One region of the Streptomyces sp. WZ-12 genome, then DNA from elsewhere that is predicted to be linked to it. Evidence: riboswitches for the same ligand, from Rfam matches in the RefSeq annotation. Region 1 holds a riboswitch; each other region holds the start of a gene.
The links. Region 1 has a riboswitch for magnesium ahead of PV796_RS37085 (hypothetical protein). Riboswitches for the same ligand answer to the same signal wherever they lie in the genome.
Positions count from the first base shown of each region.

Region 1 (4,391 bases):
ACGGACACGGCGAGATCACCGGCCAGCAGCCCCGCGAGCACCTTGTGGCTCCCGGCGTCCTCGTGGTCGATGCGCGTGACGGTCACCACCACTTTGCCGTCGTCCTGCAGCCCGCGCACGACCTCGGCCAACGGCCGTTCGGGGGCGACGACCGTGTCCGCCAGTGACGCGAAGTCGCCGAGGGAGGGGTCGTCCACCATCACGACGTTCAGGCCGGCCCGGCGGGCGGCGTCCAACACCGACTCGGCTCGCGGGTCGAGCTCCCACCCGACGAGCACGGTGCCGATGTCCTCCCCACCCGTGGAGGCGATCATCAAACCGGTGTCCGCCGGCTCGTTGTCGGAGGCCAAACGGAGGCTCACCGCAGGCCGGTTGGCGCCACCGGCCGCGTCGTCGACGCCGCGCAGCGCCGCGGTCGCGGCGTGCCAGAGCCGGTCGTGGTCCCACGAAGACGTGCCGGGGTCGACGTCGAGGACCGTCCGCCGTGGGCTGCGCAGGGCTCCGGGGTGCAGAACCACGGTGTCCACGAGTTCCAGTCGGCGCAGCCGCTCGACGCTGCGGACCAGCACTCCGCCCTGGGCCAGGGCGCTGCCCACGGCGGCCGTGAAGGCCGTGGGGCCGTAGCGTGCCGCCTTCGGTGATCCGGCCAGGACCGCTTCCGCGGCACCGGCCAGGCTGCGGGTGAACACCAGCGTTGCGGCTGCTCCCACGAGGCTTCCCGTGACCGCGGTGTCGGCGTACTCCTCGCCCGGATTCCGCCGGAGCGGTGGCCGGGACAGCCCGGCCCCGGACAGGCTCGGCCGGTCCGGCAGGCAGAGGCTGTCGTGTGCGGCGTCGAACGCGGCGGCTCGGGCCAGCGCCTCCGCCAACTGCCCCGTCCGCAGCGCCCCGTCCAGCACGAGCGCGGTCGGCGACTGGCCCAGACCGTGCGTGGCGGCGTTGACCGCGGCCAGCACCAGGTCGGTGCCGGTCGTACCGAGCCGGCGGCGCAGCACGTCGCGGACCCGGGAGTCCTCCCGGAGCAGCGTCACCGCCGCGGTGACCAGCCGCGGCGACTTCTGCAACCGCATCACCTGTGTCGTCAACGCCGTGGCGATGCCCGCCGCGTCGCAGGCCAGGACCATCGCCGCAGCACGCACATCGGCGGCGCTCCCCGGGTGCGGAAGGTGTGGTTCCGCCGTCCCGTCGGAGTCTTCCAGTCCGTACCGGGCGGCCAGCTCCGTCGCCCGGCGTTCGACGGTGCCGACCAGGGCCTCGTCGGTCGCCCGCACCACCAGCCGGGACAGCCTGCCGTCCCAATAGGCAAGGAGGACATCGGGATGCTCCAGCAAGGCGGCGGCCACCTTCTCCGCAGCCTCCTCCAGGGGCGCAGTATCGGCGGCCCCGGGGTGCGGACGCAGGGGCAGTTGCAGACGGCTGCCGGCCCGCCAGCAACCGTCCGCAGGGGCAAGCGCGTTGCGGGCTACCCGGGCCATGCGCACGGCCGTCGCCGACGCCTCGGCCGCGGCGCTCGCCGCGGTGCGCACGCCGGTGGAGGAGAGTTCGGCAGCGCCTCGCCGGAGCGCGTCGGCCGGGGAAGCGAGATGCGTGACGACCCGGGCCGGAACGGCGAGCGCCACACCGAGGCCGGCCGCAGGCAGGCCGGTCAGTAATCGCAGAACCACTGTCCTACTTTCGCGAGAGAGCCACACCGGTCGGGACCGCGGTGCGGGGAGAAAGAGCCATGCCCGGGACGGCCGGGCGGCCGACGGATTGGTGGCGGGCGGGTCAGCCGGCCGCCTGCCTCGACGGCGTTTCGGCGTCGATCGGCACCGCGCCGTCGCGCCGGCCGTGCGCCTGCGGCGATCGCGACTTCCGCGCGCCCTTCGCCCGCTTGTCGGCAGTGGCAGGGGCCGTTGCCGACCGCTGCTGTGCACCGGTCGGCACGGCGTCTGCCCCGTCGCTCTTACCGGGGTTCTGCTGAGTCAGCCACACGACCGCGGCGCCTGCGGCCGCCACCGGCCACTCGACCAAGCCCACCGCACCCAGGATGCCGACACCGGCATACACCGCGACCCGACGCGTCGCGGGAGACACCGAACCGACCACCTCCAAGGCCCCGTCCAAGGCCCCTTTCGCCAGGGAGGCACCGGGGACGTGGTTCACCACCGCCTGTACCGCCCCCATGGGGCCCGAGCGCTCCACCGGGCGCGACGAGGACGGGGGAGGTAAATGGGCGCTCTCGCTCACAAGATCTCCTGTTTCCGGTACGAACACGTCACCAACTCGCCGTGTTCCCTTGGCGTTTACCTACGTCGCCTACGGTCTCCGTAAACGTGCCTTGACGCTGTCCGTGCTTGACAGTGTCCGTGCGCGTTCGTGATTCTCGACATGTGCAGCACCTCGTTAGGTGAGGCGTCTGCGCGGACACAGGCCGCTGACCCCGAACGTCGAGAGACGCCCCGGGTCAGGACAGCTCGCCCCGGATTAAGGGGTGCGCCCAAGCGGCTGCCCGGCCAACGTCGGCCGGGAATACGCCGCGCAGTGCTGAAGCTGTGACGAGAGAGGTGCCTACCCGCGTCGCGGAGGCTCCTCGGCCCATGTCCGGCACCCACGGGTGCCCAGGCCGCGAGGAGGTGAGGGGCTTGAGTCCCTGGCATAGTCCGGACCCCGTTTTTCCCAGGCCGACCCGCCCGTCACCGCCCGGCCGCCGCTGACGCCGCTCACCCCCCTCCACACGCCGCCCCTGCCCGCGAGGCGCTGAGGCACGGCGCGTGGTTGCTTCCTGCCGGTGTGCGCGGCCGGGCCCGTTCCCCCTCGGAGCCTGCTGTGCGCATTCACCTGACATGGCCCAACCTGGCCGCTACCGGCCTCACCCTCGCCGTACCCGACATCACCCCCGACGCGCTACGCCCCCTGCTGCGGCGGGCGTTGGCCCATGCCGGGCCCGTCGTGTCCAGTGCCGCCGACGCGGCGGGTGCGGGCCCCCTCGCCCGTCTGATGCTCCCGCTCGCCGTCTGCGTGGTGCAGCAGGCGCTCGCAGGCCCCGCGCACACTCCGGAACGCGCCCCCGGTGGCGGCTCACCCCAGGGGGCACAGTCTTAACCCCCGCACCTTCGCCAACCCCACTCCCCCGATCTCGTGCACCCTCCAGCAGCTCCTGGCGTTGTTCAGGCGAACCATGCGCCCGCGTAAGGGCGTTGACGCGGGGACAGTGCCGCGCCAACACCGATGCTCCGACGATCGGTCGCCCGGAGTCCCCACGGCAGACCGCATGGCGCGATGTCGGCCCAACTTCCCGCTGAGGCCGGCGCGTAGAAACACTAAAGATGCGCCGCCGTATACCCCGACGGCGTCAACTTAACCAATTCTTCTCGCCGTTCCGACGCACGTAGCGACTGCCGGAGTCGCGGCCGCATGCGCCTTCACATCAAATCGCGGCCCCACAGCGGCGATTCATCGAACACGCAACGCAAAGGCCGGAGCCCACCCACATCACAACAGAGCAAAAAGTAAGACAACCCTCCGATGACTTTCAGAGAATGGCGCGGAGCGCCGCCTTGCGCCCCATGTCGCACACACCGTGCCGGGCCGCACACGCCGTGTCGAAGCGTCCCCAACGGCGCTCCCGCAAGCGAGGTTTGAGGAGTAATTTGTGCCGGCTGAACACGCCGATCATGCCGATACCGAAGCCGCGAGCCGAAACTCGCTGAAAGTTGAAGAAATAACCGTCACCAACCCTGATGTGACGAGAAGGGCGATTGGCGCAGCGGCGATCGGAAACGTCACCGAGTGGTTCGACTTCGGTGTCTTCGCCAACCTGACCCCCGTGCTCACCGCGGTCTTCTTCACCGGCGCGGGTCAGACCATCGGCACGATCGGCACCCTCGGCCTGTTCGCCGTCGCCTTCCTGGTGCGCCCGATCGGCGGCATGTTCTTCGGCCCGCTCGGCGACCGCATCGGCCGCACCAAGGTCCTCTCCATCACCGTCATCATGATGGCCATCGGCACCTTCGCCATCGCCTTCATCCCCGGTTACGAGACCATGGGACCGGCCGCTCCCCTGCTGATGTTGCTCGCGCGGCTGATCCAGGGATTCTCCACCGGTGGTGAGTACGGCGGGGCGATGACCTTCATCGCCGAATACGCCCCCGACAAGAAGCGCGGATTCCTGGGCAGTTGGCTGGAGTTCGGCACCCTGACCGGCTATCTGTTCGGTGGAGTGGCCGGCCTGGTCATCCAACTGCCCGGCGTGATGTCCCACGAGGCCCTGCTCTCCTGGGGTTGGCGCATACCGTTCCTCATCTCCGGCCCCATCGGCGTCATCGGTCTCTACCTCCGCCTGAAATTGGAGGACACTCCGGCCTTCCAGGCGGTGGTCGCGGAGACCAAGGGCCGCGAGGGCAACCAGA
Region 1 covers NZ_CP118574.1:8,452,736-8,457,126, reverse strand. The annotation lists gene PV796_RS37095 (cation-translocating P-type ATPase) at 1-1,664, opposite strand, end outside; gene PV796_RS37090 (hypothetical protein) at 1,768-2,229, opposite strand; M-box (ykoK) riboswitch at 2,375-2,553, shown strand; gene PV796_RS37085 (hypothetical protein) at 2,809-3,084, shown strand; gene PV796_RS37080 (MFS transporter) at 3,725-4,391, shown strand, end outside.

Region 2 (4,391 bases), 6.8 Mb from region 1:
ACGCCGACGACGGCGGCCGTGAAGGCGTTGGTGCGGCGGCCGTTGACCCACGGGCCGAGCACCGTGCGGTCGTTGCACAGCAGGAGCAGGAAGACCGACGCGGACGGCAGCAGCACCCCGGCCAGCGTCTGCACGCCCTCGGTGAGCAGGCCGAGCGGGGAGCCGGGGATCAGCACGATCGCGGCGGCCGCGGCGACCAGCCCGGCGTAGACGGCGTAGAAGCCCTTGGCGCCGCCGATGCCGCGGTGCAGGGAGTGCTTGATGCCGAAGACATCGCCGATGGCGTAGGCGGTGGACAGGGAGACGGCGAAGGCGCCGATGATCGAGGCGTCGAGCAGGGCGATGGCGAAGAGGACCCCGGCCAGTTTGCCGGCGTGCGCGGCCAGGCCGTGCGCGATGCCGGCGGTGTCGGTGAACGCGCCGACGCCGTGGGTGCCGGCGAAGGCGGCGGCCGTGCACCCCATCAGGGCGGCGCCGCCGATCACCACGATGGCGATGCCGATCCACAGGTCGGCCTTCTCGTACGACATGAAGCGCGGCGTGATGCGCTTGTCGATGACGTAGGACTGCTGGAAGAAGAGCTGCCAGGGGGCGACGGTGGTGCCGACGATGCCGATGATCAGCAGCATCACGGTGGACAACTGGCCGGCGCCGCCGGGGAGATGGGGGACGACGAAGTCGTGGGCCATCTGACCGGTGGACGGGTGGACCATGAAGTAGAGCGGGACGAGCAGCAGCGAGGCCGCGCACAGTCCGATGGCGATCCGCTCGAACCGCCGGAACGATCCGGTGAAGGCGGAGGCGATGATCACGGCGGCGGCCAGCACCACCGCGCCGACCTTCGGCAGGCCCAGGTAGCCGGCGGCCAGCGTGATGCCGATGAACTCCGTGACCAGGGTGAGGGCGTTGAGCAGGAAGAGGTCGATGACCGAGAACGCGCCCCAGAACTTCCCGAACCGCTCCAGGATGAGCCGGGCGTGCCCGACCCCGGTGACGGCGCCGAGCCGGAGCACCATCTCCTGGTTGACGTAGAGCACCGGCACCAACAGGAGCAGGGTCCACAGCAGATGCGTGCCGTAGTTCTGGCCGGCCTGGCCGTAGGTGGCGAAGGCGCCGGCGTCGTTGTCGCCGACCATCACGATCAGGCCCGGGCCGACGATCGCCAACAGGGTCTTGAGCTTGGCGGACAGGCCCCGGCGCGGGGCGGTGTCGTCGTGCCGGATGGTGCCGAGCGCGCCGCGGATGTCGCCGATGTGCGCGTCGTCGAGGACGGCGGTGGGCGGCGCCGTCGGGGGCGCGGCGGGGGCCGTGGGGCGGATGGTGGTCTCGGTCATGGCTACCTCCCAAGTGCCCCTTGAAGGGGCGGAGTTGGGGGCACGCTGCAGCCATCCTCCCTGCGCGGGCGCGCAGCACGACCTCCCGTGCCGGCGGCGGGCCGTACGGGGCGTGATGCGGCGGGATGCCGCGCAGGGAAGGTGGTTACCGCGTGCCGGAAGAATGCGAGGGCAGGCGGAGCAGGGGCCGTTGATGGCCCGGACTACTGCATTCCATGTCTCTCGCCTCCTTCCGGTCGGGGCGCCTGGGTGCGCCGTCGTCGATCCGGTAAGGAGCGGACCAGTCGCCGTCGACTGGTTCACCCCCACTCGTCAGAGCTTTGGCACGTCACGGCGTAGCCCCGTGCGGGGCAGCCACCTGGGGTCACCCCTTGGGCCGGGGAGACCTGTCCTGATCCGGAGCGTCTCTCGACGGGTGGGATCAGTGGCCTGTGTCCGTGACGACGCCTCACCGAACGAGGTGACCGCTGTCAAAACCTCTAGGAGCTTAGACCTGCCGGCGGAGGTACTTGCGCGGAAGTGCAAGTTTTTGACCGACTCTTAACCAAGCGGCCACCTTTGGATCCCGCCGCCCCGGCCGAGCCGCTGGACACCGCCCGGCTCCCGGGTGAGCATGATCCGCATGTCCGAGCACCCCCGGCCCGACGAGGCGGGCGACCGCGGCACCCCGGCCGAGCGACTGGACCTCATCGAGGCGCTGTTGGCGCCGGCGGTGGCGGGGTGGGACGAGGCCGGGCGGCGGCTGCGGCCGGCCTGGCGACGGGTCACCCGCGGCGAACCCCGCTGGCCGTCGACGCTGGCGGTGCTGGTGGCGGTGGTGCTCCAGTGGCGGCTGCCGGCGCGGCTGGCGATCCATCCGGGGTGGCTGCTGCCGGGGCTGGAGACGGTGCTGCTGCTCGTCCTGGTGGCGGCCGACCCGGTCCGCATCGAGCGGGCCTCCCGGCTCTACCGGTGGGCGGGGCTGGCGTTGATCGCGTTGATCAGCGCGGCGAACGGCTGGTCCGCGGTGCACCTGGTGATCGGCCTGGTGCGCGGCACGGAGGGCGAGGACGCCGCGGCGCTGCTGGCCACCGGCGGCGCCATCTGGGTCACCAACGTCCTCGCCTTCGCGCTCTGGTACTGGGAGTGGGACCGCGGCGGACCGGTCGCCCGGGTCCATGCGGTGCGCCGCTACCCCGACTTCCTCTTCCCGCAGATGGCGACGCCGGCGCTGGCCCCGGAGCACTGGGAGCCGCAGTTCGCCGACTACCTGTACCTGTCCTTCACCAACGCCACCGCGTTCAGCCCGACCGACGTGATGCCGCTGACCCGTTGGGCGAAGCTGCTGATGCTGTTGCAGTCGGCGGTCTCGCTGCTGACCGTCGTGCTCGTGGTGGCCCGCGCGGTGAACATCCTCAAGTGACGTGCCGTCAGGCGTCGTTGGCGGCGAAAAGGCTGCGGCCCGGTGTGTGAAGGTCGCGTTGCGAGGGTATGGCGACGTCATGACGGGGTGATGAGACCGCCGTGAGAAGACGATGAACATGTGCGTGAAGATGCAAATACTTGGCGAAGCCTTGACCGCGCGGGCCGTGACCAATCGATGATGCGTCTCTGACCTGCGGTTTTGTCTCACGGCGTTGAAGATCCCGAAAACAATCTCCGCCCGGAGTCAATTCTTTCCCACGTCATGGTTGGGCTCCGCGGTCGGTTTGCCCGTGCGGCCTGCCCAAGTGGCCCGCCGGGGCTTTCACAACGTGTTCGAATACTGGATTGGGGTGCGCGACCGGCGAACCCGTGCCTGGTCAGCGGCATCTGTAGGGGCGAATGTCCGAGGGTCTCCACCCACCGGCACCGAACAAAGGCATATCGATGTCGTCGCCCCTTCTCGAATCGTCCTTCGAGCCGTCAGAGCCCGCGGCTCCGCGGGCGGTATACCGCACCGCCGGCACCCCCGCCCCGCGGACTCTGCTCGACGTGCTCGACGCCACCGCCGCCGCACACCCCCAGGCGCTCGCCCTGGACACCGGCGCCGAGGCGATCACCTACCACGACCTGTGTAGCGAGATCGAACGACGCGCGCGACAGCTCCGGCAGCAAGGGATCGGCCCCGGTGACCGGGTCGGCGTGCGCGTGCCGTCCGGAACCGCCGAGCTGTACCTCTCGATCCTCGCCGTCCTGCGCAGCGGCGCCGCATACGTACCGGTCGACGCCGATGACCCCGACGAGCGGGCCGCCACCGTCTTCCGGGAGGCCGCCGTCTGCGCCGTCCTCGGCCCGGACGCCCCGCCGCTCGGACTGGCCCGGCCCACCGGGGCGCAGCGGCCCCCGGCCCCCGAGGACGACGCCTGGATCATCTTCACTTCGGGTTCGACCGGCGCGCCCAAGGGCGTTGCCGTCAGCCACCGTTCGGCCGCCGCGTTCGTCGACGCCGAGGCCGGCCTCTTCTGCCAGGACCGGCCGCTGGGCCCCGGCGACCGGGTGCTGGCCGGGCTGTCCGTCGCCTTCGACGCCTCCTGCGAGGAGATGTGGCTGGCCTGGCGGAACGGTGCCTGCCTGGTCCCCGCCCCCCGCTCGCTGGTCCGGGCCGGCCACGAGCTCGGCCCGTGGCTGGTCGAGCGCGGCATCACCGTGGTCTCCACCGTCCCCACCCTCGCCGCGCTCTGGCCGGACGAGTCGATGCACCGGGTCCGCCTGCTGATCGTGGGCGGCGAGTCCTGCCCCGCCGGGCTCGTCGACCGCTTCGCCGGCCCCGGCCGCGAGATGTGGAACACCTACGGCCCCACCGAGGCCACCGTCGTCGCCTGCGCCGCCCGCCTCCAGCCGGGCCAACCGGTCCGCATCGGCCTGCCGTTGGAAGGCTGGCAGCTCGCCGTCGTCGACCGCGAGGGCCGGCCGGTGTCCTACGGCGAGGAGGGCGAGCTGATCATCGGCGGCGTCGGCAACGCCCGCTACCTCGACCCCGTCAAGGACGCCGAACGGTACGTCCCCGACGACGTCCTGCAGACCGGCCGCGCCTACCGCACCGGCGACCTGGTGCGCGCCGAACCCGAGGGCCTGCTCTTCGTCGGCCGCGCCGAC
Region 2 covers NZ_CP118574.1:1,642,639-1,647,029, reverse strand. The annotation lists gene PV796_RS07025 (NRAMP family divalent metal transporter) at 1-1,334, opposite strand, end outside; M-box (ykoK) riboswitch at 1,631-1,801, opposite strand; gene PV796_RS07020 (hypothetical protein) at 1,957-2,736, shown strand; gene pls (epsilon-poly-L-lysine synthase Pls) at 3,183-4,391, shown strand, end outside.
Region 2: another riboswitch for magnesium. It lies ahead of PV796_RS07025 (NRAMP family divalent metal transporter); the one in region 1 lies ahead of PV796_RS37085 (hypothetical protein).

Region 3 (4,391 bases), 510 kb from region 1:
GAGGACCTGCTTGTCGTTGCAGAGCAGCAGCAGGAAGACCGTGGCGGAGGGCAGGAGCACGCCGGCGAGGGTCTGCACGCCCTGGGTGAGCAGGCCGAGCGGGGAGCCGGGGATCAGCACGATGGTGGCGGCCGCGGCGACCAGGCCGGCGTAGACGGCGTAGAAGCCCTTGGCTCCCTTGATGCCCCGGTGCAGGGAGTGCTTCATCCCGAACACGTCGCCGATCGCGTAGGCGGTGGACAGGGAGACGGCGAAGGCGCCGATGATCGCCGCGTCCAGCAGGGCGATGGCGAAGAGGACGCCTGCCACCTTTCCGGCCTTGGCCTCGATGCCGGTGATCAGGCCCGCGGTGTCGGTGAAGTTGCCGAAGCCCTTGGTGCCGGCGAAGGCGGCGGCGACCAGGCCCATCATGGCGGCGGCGCCGATGATCACGATGGCGATGCCGATCCACAGGTCGGCCTTCTCGTACTTCATGAAGCGCGGGGTGATGCGCTTGTCGATGACGTAGGACTGCTGGAAGAACAACTGCCAGGGCGCCACCGTAGTGCCCACGATGCCGATGATCAGCAGCATGACCGTGGCCAACTCGCCGCTGCCGCCGGGGATGACGGGGACGACGAAGCCGTGCGCCATCTGCGACGCCTTGGGGTGGAGCATGAAGTAGAGCGGGACCAGGAGCAGCGACCCGATGCACAGCGCGACGGCGATCCGCTCGAAGCGACGGAAGGAACCGGTGAACGCGGACGCGATGATGATCGCGGCGGCCAGGATCACCGAGCCGGTCTTGGGCAGGCCCAGGTAGTCGGCGGCCATGGTGATGCCGATGAACTCCGTGACCAGCGTCAGCGCGTTGAGCAGGAACAGGTCGATGACGGAGAACGCGCCCCAGAACTTGCCGAACCGCTCCAGGATCAGGCGCGCGTGCCCGACCCCGGTGACGGCGCCGAGTCGGAGCACCATCTCCTGGTTGACGTACAGGACGGGAACGAGCAGCAGCAGGGTCCACAGCAGGCTGGTGCCGTAGTTCTGGCCGGCCTGGCCGTAGGTGGCGAAGGCGCCGGCATCGTTGTCGCCGACCATCACGATCAGGCCGGGGCCGACGATCGCGAGCAGCGTCTTGAATTTGGCGGAGAGCCCCAGGCGCGGGGCGGTGTCGTCGACCCTGATGGTGCCAAGCGCACCGCGGATGTCTCCGATGTGGGCGTCGTCGAGCACCGCGCTGGACTGCGGCGGAGTCGATGGCGTGGCGGTGGTGGTCAGGTTGGTCATGAAAGCCTCCCGTCCCCCAACGGGGGAGGTTTGGGGCACGCAGCGGCGATCCCCCTGCGAACGCGCAGCACAGCGCCCCGGCACGGCCGGTGGCCGCACGGGTGCGTGGGGGGAGGGTGCTCTCGCGCAGGAGGTTGTTACTGCGTACCGGAGGTCGAAGAAGACATCGGAGATGACATACGCATATGGGGCCGACTGTGGCCCGGACTACTGCAATGGCCGTCCATGGTGTCTCTCGCCTCCTTCCGGCCGGGGCGCACGCGGGCGCCAAACGGACACGGCAAAGAGCGGACCAGTCCACGATGACTGGCTCACCCCAACTCGTCAGAGCTTTGGCACTCCACGGCGTAATCCCCGTACAGGGGAAGCCACTTGGGGTCACCCCTTAGGTCGGGGAGACCTGTCCTGAACCTGGGCGTCTCTCGACGTCGTGGGGTCAGTGGCCTGTGTCCGCGAAGACGCCTCACCGAACGAGGTGCCTCGATTCCTTCTCTTCGAACGGCTGAAATCCTACCCTCGTACTTGCGTGGGTACGCAAGTCTTTGACTCAACCTTGACCGGTGCCCGCACGGCGGGGCGGCCCCCACGGTGCCGTGCCTGGGAATTGCGGTGGGACGGGCGCGCGTGCATGGGCCGCCTGGCCGGCAGTGCGCGGCTCAACTCCTCCCATCAGAAGCCGGTCGCCGCACGACAGCCGGTGCCTATCGGGCTCGATCGAGGTCCAAGGGCGAACTCGGCCGCCCAGCGCGCCCATTCGACCCGGCGGCCACGCTCCGCCCAGCTGCCCGCGCAGCTCACCCGCACACCCCTTCCGCCAGTCAACGCGTCAACTCCCCTCCCCGCGAGGCGCGTTCAAAGACTCACCGTCCGCCTTCACGGGAGGCGGCGTAGATAGGGGTCGGTCGACCGGCGCGGCAGGAGGCGGACGCGTGCGTCGACGACGGTGCAGCCGTCGGGGCGGGCGATCACCGGGTTGCACTCGACCTCGGCCAGTTCGGGGAGGTCGCCGGCCATCTGGGAGAGGCGGACCAACAGGTCCTTGAGGGGGGCCGGATCGGCCGGTGGGGCGCCGCGGTGGCCGAAGAGGAGCGGAGCGCAGCGGGGCGTGGTGAGCAGGTCATGGACGTCGGTGTCGGCGAGCGGGGCGAGGCGGGCGGCGTGGTCGGCGAGCAGTTCGCTGGTGGTGCCGCCGGGGCCGAAGACGACCAGGGCGCCGAAGACCTCGTCCTGGACGACGCCGGCGAGGAGTTCGGCGCCGCGTTCCGCCATCGGTTGGACCAGTGCGCCGGTCATCGCCGTGCCGAGGCGGGCGGCCAGATCACGGAAGGCGGTCCGCACGGCGTGCCGGCCGCGCAGGTCGAGGAACCCGCCGCCCCGCTCGGCCTCGTGGACGAGGTCGGGTCCCTGGGCCTTGAGGGCCACCGTGCCGGAGCGGCTGGCCAGTCGGGCGGCGGCGTCGACGGCCGCCTCCTCGGTGGTGACGTATGCCTGGGGAAGGCGGGGGATGCCGTAGCAGTCCAGGAGGCGGGCGGTCCGGCGGGCGTCCAGCCAGCCGCCGGTCGGGGCCTCGGCGAGGAATGCGGCGACCAGTGCGCGGGCCCCGGTGGCGTCGGCGCCGACCGGTTCCACGGGGCGCCCCGGCGGTCGGGCCAACCACTGGGCGCGCGCCACGGCATGGCGTAGCGCGCGGGCCGCCGACTGTGCGTCGCCGTACGAGGGGACGGCCCGCCCGTCGTCCGCGTGCAGCAGTCGGACGCGTTCGGGCTGGTCGGGCCGGACGGCGAGGATCGGGCAGCGGCCGCCAGCGGGCATGAGGGCGGAGGGGGTGAGTGCGGTGTTCGGGTCGGTGCCCACCCCAGTGGTCAGGGCCGTGGGGACCAGCGCGACCAGGATGGCGTCGACCGCTCCGGAGGCGGCGAGGCGGTCCAGGCATCGGCGCAGCACCTCCGCGGTGACGGCCGGCGTGGCGTCGATCGGGTTTGCGGCGGTGGCGCCTTCCGGGAGCGCGTCGAGCAGTTCCTCCGTGAGGGCCAACGCCAGTTCCGGCACGGCGAGTTCGGCGTCGGTGCAGGCGTCGGCGGCCAGTACGCCGATCCCGGCCTCGTTGGAGAGCACGGCGATGCGCGGGCCGTTGGGCAGGGGTTGGGAGTGCAACAGGGCCGCGGTGTCGAGGAGTTCGCCGAGGGTGTCGGTGGCGGTGATGCCGGCCTGTCGGAACAGGGCGCGCCGGGTCATGGTCGGGACGGCCGCGGCCGCGGTGTGCGAGGCGGCGGCCCGGCGTCCGGCCGCCGAACGTCCCGTGTCGACGGTGAGCACCGGCATCCGCCGGGTGACCCGCCGCGCGGTACGGGAGAAGGCGCGGGGGTTGCCGAACGACTCCAGGTGCAGCAGGGCCAGTTCGGTCCGGCCGTCGCACTCCCACCACTGGAGGAGGTCGTTGCCGCTGACGTCCCGCTTGTCGCCGAGCGAGACGAAGCTGGAGACGCCGATGCCCAGGCGGGAGAGTCCGCCCAGGAGGGCGATGCCGACGCCGCCCGACTGGACGGCGACGCCGGCCGTGCCGGGCAGCGGTCGGTCCGCGGCGAAGGTCGCGTCCAGGCTGACGTCCGGTTCGGTGTTGGCGATGCCCAGGCAGTCGGGCCCCGCCATCCGCATGCCCCACCGGCGGCAGACCGCCGTCAACTCCGCGGTGCGGACGGCGTCGAGGCCGGCGGTCACCACCGCCAGGGCCCTCACCCCGGCCCGACCGCACTCTTCGGCGGCCCGGGGGACGGCGGCGGCCGGCACCGCCAGGACGGCGAGGTCCGGCGGGTGCGGAAGGTCGCCGACGGACGCGTACGCCGGGAGGTGCAGGACGGCGTGGGCGTGCGGGTTGACCGGGTGGAGGAGTCCGCGGAAGTGGCCCTCGCGCAGGTTGTGCAGGATGGCCCGTCCTACGGAACCGGGCTTGGTGCCGGCTCCGATGACGGCGACCGAACGGGGCCGAAGCAGCGGGCGCAGACTCGCGGTGCCGGCGGTGCGGCCCCGCAGGTCCACGGCGGAGCGGTACCTCTCGTCCGGTTCGAGGCGGATGACGCCGTGCACGGTGGTGTCCTCGTACCGCCGGGTGACGTGCAGGCCGA
Region 3 covers NZ_CP118574.1:8,961,386-8,965,776, reverse strand. The annotation lists gene PV796_RS39380 (NRAMP family divalent metal transporter) at 1-1,269, opposite strand, end outside; M-box (ykoK) riboswitch at 1,578-1,751, opposite strand; gene PV796_RS39375 (bifunctional acetate--CoA ligase family protein/GNAT family N-acetyltransferase) at 2,143-4,391, opposite strand, start outside.
Region 3: another riboswitch for magnesium. It lies ahead of PV796_RS39380 (NRAMP family divalent metal transporter); the one in region 1 lies ahead of PV796_RS37085 (hypothetical protein).

Region 4 (4,391 bases), 7.3 Mb from region 1:
CGGGTGCCGCCAGGTCGACGGTCACGAAGTCGGCGAAGCCCGGCACCGCGACCTCCGCCAGCTCCTCGGCGGTGCGCGCGACGTCCAGGGTGGTGCCGACGCTCACCCCGGCCTCGTACAGCAGCCGCAGCCGTTCGTGGGCGACCTCGGCCCGGCCCGAGAGCAGCCGCAGCTCCGTGGAGTCGCGGATGGTGGCGACCGTCCCCGTGCCGGCGGCGTAGCGGTCGGTGGGCCGCTGGTTCACCGCCAGGAGCCGGCCGCCGGCCTGGTGGATCTCGTCGGTGGCCGCGCGGCCGGAGGACAGCAGCTCGGCCAGCCCCGGGGCGAGGTCCGGCAGCCGGGCCACCTCCTGTCCCTCGGCGTCCTCGGGCAGTGCCAGCAGCCGTCTGGCCTCGTCGTTGGCCAGCAGCAGCCGCCCGTCGCCGCTGACGATGACCACGCCCTCCCGGACGGCGTGCAGTACCGCCTCGTGGTGCTCGTACATGCGGCCCATCTCGACGGACCCCAGCCCGCGGGTCTGACGTCGCAGCCTGGTGGTGATCACCCAGGTGGCGGCGGTGGCGAGCACCAGCGCCGCGGCGCTGATGCCGAAGATCGCCGGGAGGTGGGCGGCGATGGCGCGGCTGACGCTCGCCACCTTCATCCCCGCGGACACCAGGCCCACCACCGAGCCGTGGGCGTCGGTGACCGGGACCACGGCCTGCACCTCGTGTCCGAGCGGGCCGTTCACGCTCTCCACCGCCACCTTGCCGGCCAGCGAGGGCTTGATGTCGCCGACGAAGCGCTTGCCGATCTCCGCGGGCTCGGGGTGGGTGTAGCGGATGCCGTGGGTGTTCATCACGACGATGAAGTCGACCCGCGCGCGGTTCCGGGCGGCCTCGGTGAGGGGTTGCAGCGTCTTCGTCGGGTCGGGGGAACGGAGCGCGGCCGGCAGCCCGGGGGAGTGCGCGAAGGTCTCCGCGACGGCCACCGAGCGGTTGCGCGCCTCCTGCTCGGCGTCGTGCCGGGAGGTCAGCAGCAGCGCCCCCAGTACGCCCAGGACCACCAGGAGACCGACGACGAGTTGGAGCAGGAAGACCTGCCCCGCGACGCTCTGCGGGCGTCGTTCGGTCAGTGACCGTACCGTTGCGCGCCGATATCGGCCGGACCCTGCGGCCATGCTGCTATTTCTAACACTCCCGGGGCAGGGCTGCCCATGGATGCGCGGCGATCCGTTACGGAACGTGATCGAGGGGGCGGCTTGCGCACTCCCCGGCGTTGGTGCGGGATGGCGTCTCGACCGAGGAGCGCGGGTCCGGGCGGTCGGGCCTGATGGGTGGGAGTAGCGGGAGGGACCGGTGGATGGTGTCTGGTGGGCGCAGCCGCGGGCACCGTCTGGGGCTTCCCGTTCGCGGAGTCCGCGGCGCCGTCCAACTCGGCCCGAGCGGCGCGCAGTTGCCCTGTTCGTCACCCCAACCGCTGGGTGGCCGTGCCGGGTTCGCCGACGCGTCCGCCGTCAAGGTTCGGTCAAGTAGTTGCGTCCATGTGCAAGTAGACCGGTATGCTGCTGGGCATTCGAGGAAATCGAAGGCACCTCGTTCGGTGAGGCGTCTGCACGGACACAGGCCACTGACCCCACGACGTCGAGAGACGCCCAGGTTCAGGACAGGTCTCCCCGGGTTAAGGGGTGACCCCAAGTGGCTGCCCCGGCAAGGGGATTACGCCGTGGAGTGCCAAAGCTCTGACGAGTAGGGGTGAGCCGGCCCGTGCGCCGGTCCGCTCCTTGCCGTGCCCGTGATGGCGCCCCGGGCGCCCCGGCCGGGAGGAGGCGAGGGACATGGACGGCCATTGCAGTAGTCCGGGCCACAGTTGGCCCCGCACCCGTATGTCCTCGTTGACCTCCGGCACGCGGTAACACCCCTCCTCTCCACGCCCGCTTCCGCCCGTCCGCGGCCCCACCGGCACGGCTCCCCGCCGTCCCGGCACCCGGGCTGCCCACTCGCGGAACGGTGCCGCCGCGTGCCCCCGAACCTCCCCCGGACGGGGGACCGGGAGGCCGTCATGACCGAACTGTCCACCACCGCACCGCCCACCCCGACGCCGTCCTCCGCGGTCCTCGACGACGCGCACACCGGCGACATCCGGGGCGCGCTCGGCACCATCCGGCAGGGCGACACCGCCCCGCGCCGGGGCCTGTCCGCCAAGCTCAAGACCCTGTTGGCGATCGTCGGCCCGGGCCTGATCGTGATGGTCGGCGACAACGACGCCGGCGCCTTCGGCACCTACACACAGGCCGGCCAGAACTACGGCACCAGCCTGCTGTGGACCCTGCTGCTGCTCGTCCCCGTGCTCTACGTCAACCAGGAGATGGTGCTCCGGCTCGGCGCCGTCACCGGGGTCGGGCACGCCCGGCTCATCCTGGAGCGGTTCGGGAAGTTCTGGGGCGCGTTCTCGGTCATCGACCTCTTCCTGCTCAACGCCCTCACCCTCGTCACCGAGTTCATCGGCATCACCCTCGCGGTCGGCTACCTCGGGCTGCCGAAGGTGCCGAGCGTGCTGGTGGCGGCGGCGATCGTGGTGATGGCCGCGTCGACCGGCTCGTTCCGCCGGTTCGAGCGCACCGCGATAGCCCTGTGCGCGGGGTCGCTGCTGCTGGTGCCGATCTACTTCATCGTGCACCCGCCGGCGGCGCAGATGGCGCACGACTTCGTCGTCCCGGGCCTGCCGCACCACTCCCAACTGTCGGACGTGATGCTGCTGATCATCGCCATCGTGGGGACCACCGTCGCCCCCTGGCAGCTCTTCTTCCAGCAGTCCTACGTCATCGACAAGCGCATCACCCCGCGCTTCATGCGCTACGAGAAGGCCGACCTGTGGATCGGCATCGCCGTCGTGGTCGTCGGCGCCGCCGCGATGATGGGGTTCTGCGCGGCCGCGTTCGCCGGGCACGGCGAGTTCGGCAACTTCACCGACGCCGAGGACGTGGCCGCCGGCCTGACGAAGTACGCCGGCCGGACCGCCGGCGTGCTGTTCGCCATCGCCCTGCTGGACGCCTCCATCATCGGCGCCTCGGCCGTCTCGCTCTCCACCGCCTACGCCATCGGCGACGTGCTGGGCCTGAAGCACTCGCTGCACCGCGGCGTGCGCAGCGCCAAGGGCTTCTACGCGGTCTTCGCCGGGCTCATCCTGGCCGCCGCGGTCATCGTGGTCATCCCCGGCTCCCCGCTCGGGCTGCTCACCGAGGGCGTGCAGACCCTCGCCGGGGTGCTGCTGCCCTCCGCCTCGGTCTTCCTGCTGCTGCTCTGCAACGACAAGGCCGTGCTCGGACCGTGGGTCAACGGGCGGGCGATGAACGTCTTCACGTCCTTCGTCGTCGCCGTCCTGGTCGCCCTCTCCATCATCCTGACCGCCGCCGTGCTGTTCCCGCACATCAGCTCGGACGCGATCCTCGACATCATGGGCGTCTGCGGCGTCGCCGGCATCCTCGCCCTCGGCTACGCCGAGGCTCGCCGGCGCCGCAAGGGCTGGGCACTGGCCGCGCGCGTGGACCGCACGGGCAAGGAGGAGTGGCGGATGCCGCCGCTCGACCACCTGCCCACGCCGATCATCTCCACCGGCCGCAAGGTGGGCCTCACCGCCCTGCGGGCCTATCTGCTGGCCGCGATGGTCCTGGTCGCCGTCCGCATCGTGCAACTCGCCCTGGGGCACTGAGCGTTGTCACGCGCGTAGTCCGGGATGGCGTGTCCGCCGTTTCACCGTCCCGGGGCCGGCCAGTCACCCGCACTCCTGCCGGCCGGCAAGCCCACACCGCACCGAACAGAGAGGGGAGGGCAGCAGTCATGCGCCTCCTGAACCAACTGAACCAACTGGACCGACTCCCGCGTCCCCGTACCGGTTCCGATCGGCGCCGCGATCGGCAGGCCGTCCCCGACCACCGCTGCCCGCGGGTCCGACTGGCCCTGCACGACGGGGCCGAGCGCACCTACCTGTTGGAAACGCCGGACAACTGCACGCTCTGCCCGGGCCCGCAGACGTCCTACGAGCCGCGGGTCCACCTGGCCTACCTCCTCGCCCGGCAGGGCCACGATGCCCACTGGTTGGCCGACTTCGCCGATCTTCCGCTCCCCGCGGCCGATCGCCTCACCGAGGCGGCGGCCACGCCGCGGGGTCGCGCCTGACGTTGCGGGAGCACGGGGCCGGTCCCTGAGCCGGCCCCCAGGGGCCCGGCTCGCGGATCCAGACAACTCCCTTACGGCTTAAGCAACTTGCCCCTCTCCTCTTCCCTCCTTTCCCTTCCCCTTTTCCGCCATCCGCACGGAGGCGAGTGCGCCATGTCCGTTCTGTCCGTGATCCACATCCGTCCGCTGCGCTCGCCCGCGGCCCCGACCGCCCCGTCCGCCCACGCCGTCAGG
Region 4 covers NZ_CP118574.1:1,108,624-1,113,014, reverse strand. The annotation lists gene PV796_RS04530 (SpoIIE family protein phosphatase) at 1-1,159, opposite strand, end outside; M-box (ykoK) riboswitch at 1,567-1,740, shown strand; gene PV796_RS04525 (NRAMP family divalent metal transporter) at 2,041-3,690, shown strand; gene PV796_RS04520 (hypothetical protein) at 3,819-4,157, shown strand; gene PV796_RS04515 (hypothetical protein) at 4,311-4,391, shown strand, end outside.
Region 4: another riboswitch for magnesium. It lies ahead of PV796_RS04525 (NRAMP family divalent metal transporter); the one in region 1 lies ahead of PV796_RS37085 (hypothetical protein).